One region of the Paenibacillus shenyangensis genome, then DNA from elsewhere that is predicted to be linked to it. Evidence: predicted binding sites of a transcription regulator. Region 1 holds the regulator's gene; the other holds the start of a gene.
The links. Region 1 encodes LexA, which represses DNA repair genes until DNA is damaged. Its sites were predicted from a motif close to CGAACATATGTTCG; they were not measured.

Region 2: a site for LexA is predicted at 2,963-2,976, ahead of recA (recombinase RecA). Genes of this name have one in related genera too.

The regions. Positions count from the first base shown of each region.
Region 1 covers NZ_AOIG01000008.1:218,971-224,093, reverse strand. Annotated here, with positions in the region: gene spo0A (sporulation transcription factor Spo0A) at 1-716, shown strand, start outside; gene H065_RS0107695 (hypothetical protein) at 992-1,375, shown strand; gene lexA (transcriptional repressor LexA) at 1,509-2,135, opposite strand; gene H065_RS27610 (LysM peptidoglycan-binding domain-containing protein) at 2,412-2,996, shown strand; gene H065_RS0107680 (DUF896 domain-containing protein) at 3,116-3,316, shown strand; gene H065_RS0107675 (hypothetical protein) at 3,569-4,093, shown strand; gene H065_RS0107670 (HAD family hydrolase) at 4,114-4,911, shown strand; gene mtnD (acireductone dioxygenase) at 5,053-5,123, opposite strand, start outside.
Region 2 covers NZ_AOIG01000016.1:182,460-187,582, forward strand. Annotated here, with positions in the region: gene H065_RS0114185 (YajQ family cyclic di-GMP-binding protein) at 57-548, shown strand; gene pgsA (CDP-diacylglycerol--glycerol-3-phosphate 3-phosphatidyltransferase) at 677-1,267, shown strand; gene H065_RS0114200 (competence/damage-inducible protein A) at 1,443-2,732, shown strand; gene recA (recombinase RecA) at 3,046-4,113, shown strand; gene H065_RS0114210 (regulatory protein RecX) at 4,244-5,011, shown strand.

The sequences.
Region 1 (5,123 bases):
GGGAGCAGACCTTGCAATTGATTGAAGATCTAACGGAACCACCGGATGTTGTGTTACTGGATATCATTATGCCACATCTGGATGGATTAGGTGTATTGGAGAGGCTTCCGGATATGCATATCATCCCCAAGCCCAAAGTGATTATGCTTACCGCATTTGGACAGGAGCAGATAACTCAGAGGGCATTGGAGCTGGGAGCCTCTTATTTTATGCTTAAACCTTTTGATCTTCAGGTATTAGGGAGCCGGATTAGACAGCTGGCAGATGTACCGGCAAGTGAGAGAGCAATGCGGCCACCATCAGCTGTATCGGTGTCTCGTCCTACAACTACACCGGCAGTGACTAATGTCAGCAAAGAACAGCGTTTGGAGGCATCTATTACCAGAATATTGAATGAAATCGGTGTACCTCCGCATATTAAAGGTTACCAGTATGTCAGGGAAGCTATTGCAGAAGTATATCACAATATTGATATACTCGGATCAGTAACCAAAGTGTTGTACCCTCAAATAGCAGAGAAATTCAACTCCAATCCAGCCCGGGTAGAACGAGCAATCCGCCATGCCATTGAAGTGACCTGGAACCGGGGAGATATGAGCCATATGAGTCATCTTTTCAATTACGAAATTAATGTAAGTAAAACAAAGCCAACCAATAGCTCTTTTATCGCGGCCATTGCGGATAAGCTGAGAATAGATCATAATATTTTTCCTTAGAGGGACAGTGAGTAATTCAATAATCACTATTATTCACACTGCTCTCTATCTAAATCAAGAGAGGTTAGTATAAGTGCATCTAGTATTATATTTTGATGCTGATCCATTTGTATTCAAATAATTGCATAAACATATTTCTGAGATGAAATAAAACATTACGATTTGAGATGACCGGCCCTATTTTGAACGATATAGATAACTCTGCGGTCAGTGCGGGTAATAAATGACTGACCACTTACTGCAGCATCAGTCGGACAAACAAAGGAGGCATTTCAATGGACAAGGAAGTCAGGAAGCGTCTGGTTACTATTTGTGAGATGCATATCAGCAATCTGGAGGAACAACTGCGCAAGCTGTACACGATCGAGAATCCGCTTCGTGGAAGCGATGTAGCTGGCGGAGAAATTATTGATGTAAGAGTAGAATTGGAGATTTGCAGACGATTGGAAGAAATCTACCAACGCATTGATATTGATGGAGCTAACGAAGGCGAGACCTATGATATGTACCATTCCTATTCTTTCCATACTACGAAGGCCAAAGAAGTATTTGAAGCAAGAAAATTAAAGCTGGAATTACAGCATACTGCTGAGATTAAAAATATTAATTTGTTATTGGAAGGGTTCATTTTGGAATTGAACAGACTGCACAAGATGTAACAGAATAAATGGCAACAAAAAAAGACTCCTGAGAGGAGTCTTTTTTGTGTTATAGGCAAGTTCATCAGAAAGATGAACTTGCAACAAGATTAATCATACCGCACAAAGTCGCATAATTTGCCTATCCCAACGCTTAGTGCAGGTTGCGGAACAGACCTACTACTTTACCGAGGATCGTTACACGAGTCAGACGAAGAGGCTCGTACATCGGGTTCTCCGGCTGCAGACGAATATGATCTTTTTCTTTGTAGAACGTTTTGACAGTGGCTTCGTCTTCCTCTGTCATGGCAACTACGATATCGCCGTTATCAGCAGTCTGCTGTTGACGAACAATAACAAAGTCACCATTATGAATACCGGCGTCAATCATACTGTCTCCGACAACGGAAAGCATAAAGATCTGATTGTCACCTGTAAATTGTTGCGGAAGAGGGAAATAATCCTCGATATGTTCAGTAGCAGTGATCGGTACGCCGGCGGTAACTTTGCCGATAATCGGTACACGAGACACAGTCTGCGCGAACAACAGATTATTTTCGGTTTCTTCCTGACCCAGCAACTCGATAGCACGAGGTTTAGTAGGGTCGCGGCGGATCAATCCTTTTTTCTCCAGACGATCCAGATGACCATGTACAGTAGAGCTGGAAGCCAAACCTACAGCTTCACCAATCTCACGGACGGACGGCGGGTAACCTTTGAGTTTAACTTCATTCCGGATGAATTCCAGAATTGCCTGTTGGCGACTTGAAATCTTGGACATGCCGTATCAACCCCAATACTAGTAACGTTTGGAAAAAGTATAACATAGAACTTCCGTTCGTACAAACATAAGTTCTAAAAGCCAGCAACTATTTCCCAAGTGAAGCAAAGCAGTTAATCCAGCCATTCAATAGTACCGGTATCTACTGCTGTATCCAGCATACACTTCCTTTTAAAAAAAGCGAACGAAAGTTCGTAAAAAGATGTTGATCAAAACATATGTTCGTGTTATATTATTGACGTAGAAACAAGAACAAACGTTTGGGGTGTGGTATTCATGTTAAAATACAGTACATACAAAAGTATACACAATCAGCCGGAGCAGCAGGATCAGTCCGCCGCTTCCATCAAAAACGATACTCAACATACACCTGCTGCATCAGAGACTCGCAAAACAGCGCGAATCGCATCTTCATCCATTCCATCTGCACGAATAGAAAAAGGGCTTACCGTTGATGCCTGGACCTATGCTTCGGAGCCAATCGAAGATACCCGTCAACAACGTAAATCGGCTTCACAGCCCAAAAGCGCTAAAAAATCCCTTCGTCAAAAAACACTTAATCTGATCGAAATGACTGTACAGAAATCAAAATGGAAATCCAGTGGACGTCTACTGATTTGTGTACTGTTTGCTTCTATTGTTTTATATGGGGGTTTTCAGCATCTGGTGATTGCTGATGAGGTGCCTGACAATGAACAGCATGTTATTGTCAAAAGTGGCGACAGCCTATGGGCAATTGCTTCCCGATATAAATCGGATGAAACGGATATTCGTGATTACGTGGATGAAATCCGTAACCATAACCAACTGGCCTCTTCCCAAATTCAGAGCGGCGATGTACTGGTCATCCCGTATGATTAACTAGTATATTTATAGGATATTTCTATATTGATATATAAAAGGCTTGTCAGGCTCTAATAGCCTTGACAAGCCTTTTTTTCCATGTCAAAGTTAATAAAGATAAAAATGGGAGGTTAGTCATGGACATCGATGTACTGATTGCACGTATTAATGAATTGGCACGCAAAAAAAAGGACACCGGTCTGACCGCAGAAGAAACCATCGAGCGGGATGAACTTCGTGCCGTCTATCTTGGTAATATCCGCCGCAACTTCCGTCAGCAGCTGGACACTATTGAATGGGTTGAAGATGCTGAAGACGGTACGCAGGGCAAACGCTGATCTGCAGCATATTGTCCAGGATAGTTCACACAAATAAGATGGTATTGTTAGATCTTCATTTATAATAAGATGCAACAACCATACAGGGATGTCATAGCTGATCATGGCTGGACATCCCCTTTCATTTCAATAATTTCCAAAATGTAAGCGTGTTGAGATTGTTAAATCGTATATCAGGGAGCGATCGATTGCGGTTCAATCAATCTGAATATAGAACAAACATCTTTTATATTTTATTTAGGGGGAAATCGCATGTCCCGTTCCTGGGAGAGGCAAGTCAAACGCAACACCAAGCAGGTCAATGCCCGCCGTAAAAAATCTGGTCAGAGCGAAGTGGGTAGCAAGAGTACCAAAGCTTCCGAGTATACTACTTACAAAGGCCGAAACTTCGTATTCCCGGCTACCCTGGTACTGTTAGGGCTGGCTTATGGAGCAATGGGGCTGATGTATCCTGCTTCTATGGGCAGCACCGTACTATTTATTGTAACGGTAGTGATGTATCTGCTGCTGGGAGTTATCTTGTATCTGCGCAGACCGTATCTAAAAGTTGGCAGAGATGCCGTAATTACGACCAAGTTCAATCGTGAGCGTCTGGTGACGGCAGCACAGATCAAAAAGATCCGTCTGCAAAAAAACTACGTGGTAATCGAGCATAGCGGTAAAGGTGGCGCATGGGTATTCGCGCGTACACTGAATCGCTATGATACCGATGCAATGGCTGTTCAACTGAGAACTTTTGCAGCAGCTAACCAGGTTACTCTTGAAGATAAATTGTAATACAGACTAAGGGGGATTTGATGTTGAGTATTAAAGCGGTTTTATTCGACCTGGACGACACCTTATTATGGGATGAACGCAGTATACAGGAAGCTTTTGAACAGACCTGTCTAACGGCACAGCAAGCGGTAGGCGTAGATGCCTCCGCTCTGGAACAAGCTGTACGCCGGGAGGCCAGAGCACTGTATGAATCGTATGAGACTTTTGCTTTTACTCAACAGATCGGGATCAATCCATTTGAAGGATTGTGGGCGCAGTTTTCGGCAGGCGAGCAGCCTGAATTCCGTCAGTTGCAGCAGCTTGCACCAATATACCGCCGTGATGCATGGCGACATGGATTAAGTGCGCTGAATATCCAGAATGAGCAGCTGGCTGACCAGCTTGCCGAGCAGTTTGTACAGGAACGTCGCAGTCGTCCTCATATATATGAAGAGACGCTGCAGATTCTGGGCGAACTGCAAGGAAAGGTCAAACTGCTGCTGCTTACCAATGGATGTCCTGCTTTGCAGCAGGAAAAGTTGGATGGTGTACCCGAGCTGACTCCATTTTTTGACCATATTGTGGTGTCTGGTGCATTTGGTAAAGGAAAGCCTGATCCGGCTATTTTCCATCATGCACTGGAACTTCTGGATGTACAGCCCCAACATGCATTAATGGTAGGAGACAAGCTGACTACAGATATCAAAGGAGCTCTTGCAGCCGGGATCAAAGCTGTCTGGGTGAACCGCAATCACAAGGTGAATGATAGCGAGATTCATCCCGATTACGAGATTGAGCGTCTGACTGACCTTCACGGGATCACTGCTCAACTGGTCTGATCTTTCACTGATCTACTGTATAACAACAAAACAACCCCCTGCGGCTTAAGTGCACAGGGGGTTATTTTGGTGAATATTTTTCTATGGTATCTGTAATCTCTGCTTTTGGTAAATGATATTAAAGCTAGCGATGATAACCAATTAGGCTTTTTGGAAGGATGAATCTGCGAATGGGTGTGCTACCCAGCCGTCGGTTTCTACAAACAAGCGAA
Region 2 (5,123 bases), on a different contig from region 1:
TTAGACTTGCCGCAGAATTTCACCTATAATTTAATGAATAAAGAGGGGGAGACAACATGGCTTCAGAAAGTTCATTTGATATTGTATCCAAACTAGATATGCAGGAGATGACCAATGCCATTAATCAGACGGAAAAGGAATTGGCAAGCCGTTATGATTTTAAGGGCAGTAAAAGTAAATTGACCCTGGAAAAAGATACCCTTGTACTGATCTCTGATGACGAGTACAAACTGGGAGCACTAATTGAAATTTTACAGGCTAAAATGATAAAGCGGGGATTACCTGTTAAAAATATTGAATATGGCTCCATTGAATCTGCCTCACTGGGAACCGTACGTCAGCGTCTCAAACTAAAACAGGGAATAGATCAGGACAATGCCAGAAAAATAAATATTCTGATCCGTGATTCCAAACTCAAAGTGAAAAGCCAGATTCAGGGAGAACAGCTGCGTGTAACCGGCAAGAGCAGAGATGATCTGCAAGCTGTTATTCAGCTGCTGCGCAAAGCGGATTTGTCATTGGATTTGCAATTTACCAATATGAAATAAAGTGGCATGTAACTTAGCGTTACAGAGCTGATGGAGGCTGCAAGTTATATGAAAAACAAGACGGGATCAGATGCAGTTACATATCAGCCACTGAATAATCAGGCTGTAATCAGTATAGGAGGTGCGCTGTGAATCTGCCGAATCGCATAACACTTGCCCGAATCTGTCTGGTACCGGTCATGATGCTGTTTTTGCTTATTGATTTTCCTTTCGGTGAACAGGTAATCCGCATTGGAAGCACATTTCAACTGAGTTATAATGATCTGATTGCCGCACTGATCTTTATTATCGCTGCGAGTACGGATGGCATTGACGGACATATTGCGCGTAGTCGCAATCTGGTAACCAATCTAGGCAAGTTGCTCGACCCTCTGGCGGATAAACTTCTTGTATCTGCTGCGCTTATATCGCTGGTCTCTTTAGATAAATGTGCAGCCTGGATGGCAATTATTATTATTTTCCGTGAATTTGCAATTACCGGTCTGCGTCAGATTGCTCTGCTCGAAGGTGCGGTAGTGGCAGCCAGTAATTGGGGGAAAGCTAAGACGATTACCCAGATTGTTGCAATCGTAGCACTGATGATTAATAATTTCCCGTTTGCACTTTTGGGAATTCCTTTTGATCAGATTGCGATCTGGGCAGCTACACTGATTACATTGTATTCAGGTGTGGATTATTTCATCAAAAACAAACATCTGATTCATCTGTCCAATTCATAAAGAATGTTTCTATATGTAAAAAATGGGTGATATATAAAGAGCGGCAATAGGGGATTCTCTATTGCCGTTTTCTGTGGATACAGCCATTTGGCAGAGCCTATTAATTAGTAAAATCAAGCTATTTTATCAGACATATCTATTACACTGTATAGGATAACAAGGGGGAGACAAAACGATGAAATCAGTAAAAGCGGAAATTATAGCAGTAGGTACGGAGCTGCTGCTCGGACAGATTACCAATACCAATGCACGCTATTTATCACAGCAATTGTCTTACCTCGGCATAGATGTATATTATCAGACCGTTGTTGGCGATAACCTGAATCGCTTGAAACAGGCGATCGAATTGGCTAGCAGTCGGGCTGATGTGATTTTGTTCTCGGGTGGAATCGGGCCCACACAGGATGATCTTACTAAGGACGCATTGGGAGAAGTGCTTGGCCGATCCCAGCATATCTATCCGGAAGCAATGAAGAAAGTCGAATCATTTTTTGAAGGTCGCGATAAGCCCATGACAGAGAACAATCGTCGTCAGGCGATTATTCTGGAAGGCAGTGATCCGCTTGATAATGAAGTTGGACTTGCTGTTGGTATTGCCGTATCTCAGGAAGACAAGCATTATATTGTGCTGCCAGGTCCACCGAAAGAACTGCAGCCGATGTTTGAGAACCAGGCCAGACCATGGCTTGCAAAAAATGTGTTGTCGGATGAGCAGCCGATTTATTCCAAAATGCTCAAGTTTGCAGGAATCGGAGAATCGGCACTGGAAGATGGATTGCTGGATCTGATCAGTGCCCAGACTGATCCGACTATTGCTCCTTATGCCAAAGAAGCCGAAGTCACTATTCGTCTTACTACCAAGGCCGATTCGGAAAAAGAAGCCAGTATAAAGCTTAAAAATATGGAAGCAGAAATCCGTAAACGTCTTCCAGACCATATGTATGCCGATCAGGATATTACGATTGAAGAGCAGATCCTGCTTATGATGACAGGTATGGGATTGAGCCTGGCAGCTGCTGAGAGCTGTACAGGCGGTCTGATTATGGAGAACCTTACCCGTATTCCGGGCAGTGCACTGGTATTTATGGGGGGCGTAGTCAGTTACTCCAACGAGATGAAGGAGAAGCTGCTGAATGTCCCTCATGAACTCTTGGAAGGCGAGAATGCTCCAGGAGCGGTTAGTGAAGAAGTGGCAGAAGTAATGGCTGACGAAGCCCGTAAATTGCTGGATACGGATTTTGCCGTGTCTGTGACAGGAGTAGCCGGACCCGGTGCTTCAGAGCGTAAACCGGTAGGTCTGGTCTATGTAGGATTGGCCGAACGTAATCGTCCAACACAAGTATTCCAATTGAATCTAAAAGGAAATCGCGAAGCGATCCGCATTCGCTCGGCGAAGAGCATTATGTATCGCCTCTGGCTGCGTCTGAAGGAGCTTCAAGAAGAGCAGATCGCTCAAAATCAGTAAGAGTCAGAGTAATTATGGACCTCTGTGAACATCAGCAAAATGGATGGGTCCATTAGTTGCAGACCTATAATCGAATGTGTTATGATCAGGTCAGACGGAAGAACCGCAGCAATCAGATTGCTGCGGTTTTTTTCATTTTGAAGCAGGAAGAACCGCCAAAACAGGTAAATTTGTAGTGTTGAATTAATTTACAATAATTGGTAATGTTCGATTGGAGGCGTATAAAAAGACGAATATATGTTCGAAAAAAGCTTGGCAAATGTTGAAAAATGGAGTATAATTAGACTATAAACATTAGAAGGATGTGAGCTGATTGTCAGATCGTCGTGCTGCGCTGGATATGGCGCTTCGTCAAATAGAGAAACAATTCGGTAAGGGTTCTGTTATGAAACTTGGAGAATCCACGCATATGAAAGTTGAAGTTATACCTAGTGGATCGATTGCTTTGGATATTGCTCTGGGAACAGGCGGTATGCCAAGAGGTCGTATCGTTGAAATATATGGACCTGAATCTTCAGGTAAAACTACTGTAGCACTACACGCGATTGCGGAAGTTCAAAAAGCAGGCGGACAAGCAGCATTTATTGATGCTGAGCATGCTTTGGATCCTCAATATGCGAAAAATCTGGGCGTTAACATTGATGAACTGTTATTGTCCCAACCAGATACAGGTGAACAAGGCCTTGAGATCGCTGAAGCTCTGGTACGCAGTGGCGCTGTTGATATTATCGTTATCGACTCCGTAGCCGCACTGGTACCAAAAGCAGAGATCGAAGGGGAGATGGGTGATTCCCACGTAGGTCTGCAAGCACGTCTGATGTCTCAGGCGCTGCGCAAACTTTCTGGTGCGATCAGCAAATCCAAAACAATCACGATCTTCATTAACCAGCTTCGTGAAAAAGTAGGCGTTATGTTCGGTAACCCGGAAACAACTCCTGGTGGACGCGCACTTAAATTCTATTCTACAGTACGTCTGGATGTGCGTCGTATTGAAGCCATCAAAAACGGTAACGATGTAGTCGGTAACCGTACGCGTATCAAAGTAGTTAAAAATAAAGTAGCTCCTCCTTTCAAACAAGCTGAGATTGATATCATGTACGGTGAAGGTATCTCCAGAGAAGGTAGCTTGATTGATATCGCTACTGAAAAAGATATCATTAACAAAAGTGGTGCATGGTATTCTTACGAAGGCGAACGTATGGGTCAAGGTAGAGAGAATGCAAAACAATTCCTCAAAGAAAATAAACAGATTGCGTTGGTTATTGAAAACAAAATCCGTGAGCTGAGCAACTTGACTACAGTAGTTGAAGAGCCAAGTTCAGAAGATAAAAAGAAAGAAGAACTGGAAGAGCAAGAGTTGTTCACAGAAGCAACTGAATAATCCAGTCTAATACAGACCTTTAAAAAGCGCCTGGAACGTGAGAATACGTGCAGGCGCTTTTCTCTATGATCAGGCAGGCATTAAATAAGTACCTAAAAGATAAACAACATTGAAGTAAAAAGGAGAACTTATGAATCGATTTCGATCCTATCGCAAGCCGAATAACAAAACTGCCTCCTCTCATGAGGAAGATTTTGAGTTAGAAGAAGAATTTGAGGAGAAAGCTGGGCAGCTTGATGATTTTCCTTCCAGCGAATCATTGGAAATCAGTGAAGTAGAGCAGCTTACCCGTCCACGTTATCATTATCGTTTATTTTTTGGTGATCTAAAGTTGAGAGTACATGAAGACGTAATGATCAAATATCGGATGTTAAAAGGTTCTTCCTTTACCAAAGAAGAACTGGAAGAAATTATGGAGGCTAACGAACGTCAATCTGCCTATGCTTCTTCTATTAATCTGCTGAGTTTTCGTTCACGTACTCGTACCGAGATCATGCGTAAGCTGCGCGAAAAAGAATTCCATCCACATGTTATTGAAGTAACCCTGGAGCGACTGGAGCAGGAGAAGCTAATTGATGATGGCGTCTACGCACAGCAGTGGGCTAATCAGCGCGTGCGGAGTCAGAAGAAAGGGAAAGTATGGATTCGTCAGGAACTTCGTCAGAAAGGTGTAGAACCTCAGCATATTGAAGAAGCGCTGGGCAATATTGATGAAGATGAGGAGCTGTCAGGAGCTACCCAATTAGCTGAGAAAAAATGGAGAAGCACCTCTGGTGGGATGCTGGACAAAAAAAGAAAAACAATGGCTTTTCTGATGAGACGTGGATATTCGTCAGATGTGGTACGTAAAGCGCTGGCTGCTGTACAAAATGAAGAACACGAAGAAGAAGATATATAATAAAATGGTTCTTAACTTCATAAGCAAGCAACAAGGCAAAAAAGTCAGTCGCTAAAAGGGATAACAGCTTCATGTTGTTATCCTATTGTTACTTTTACGGGCCCATATATGT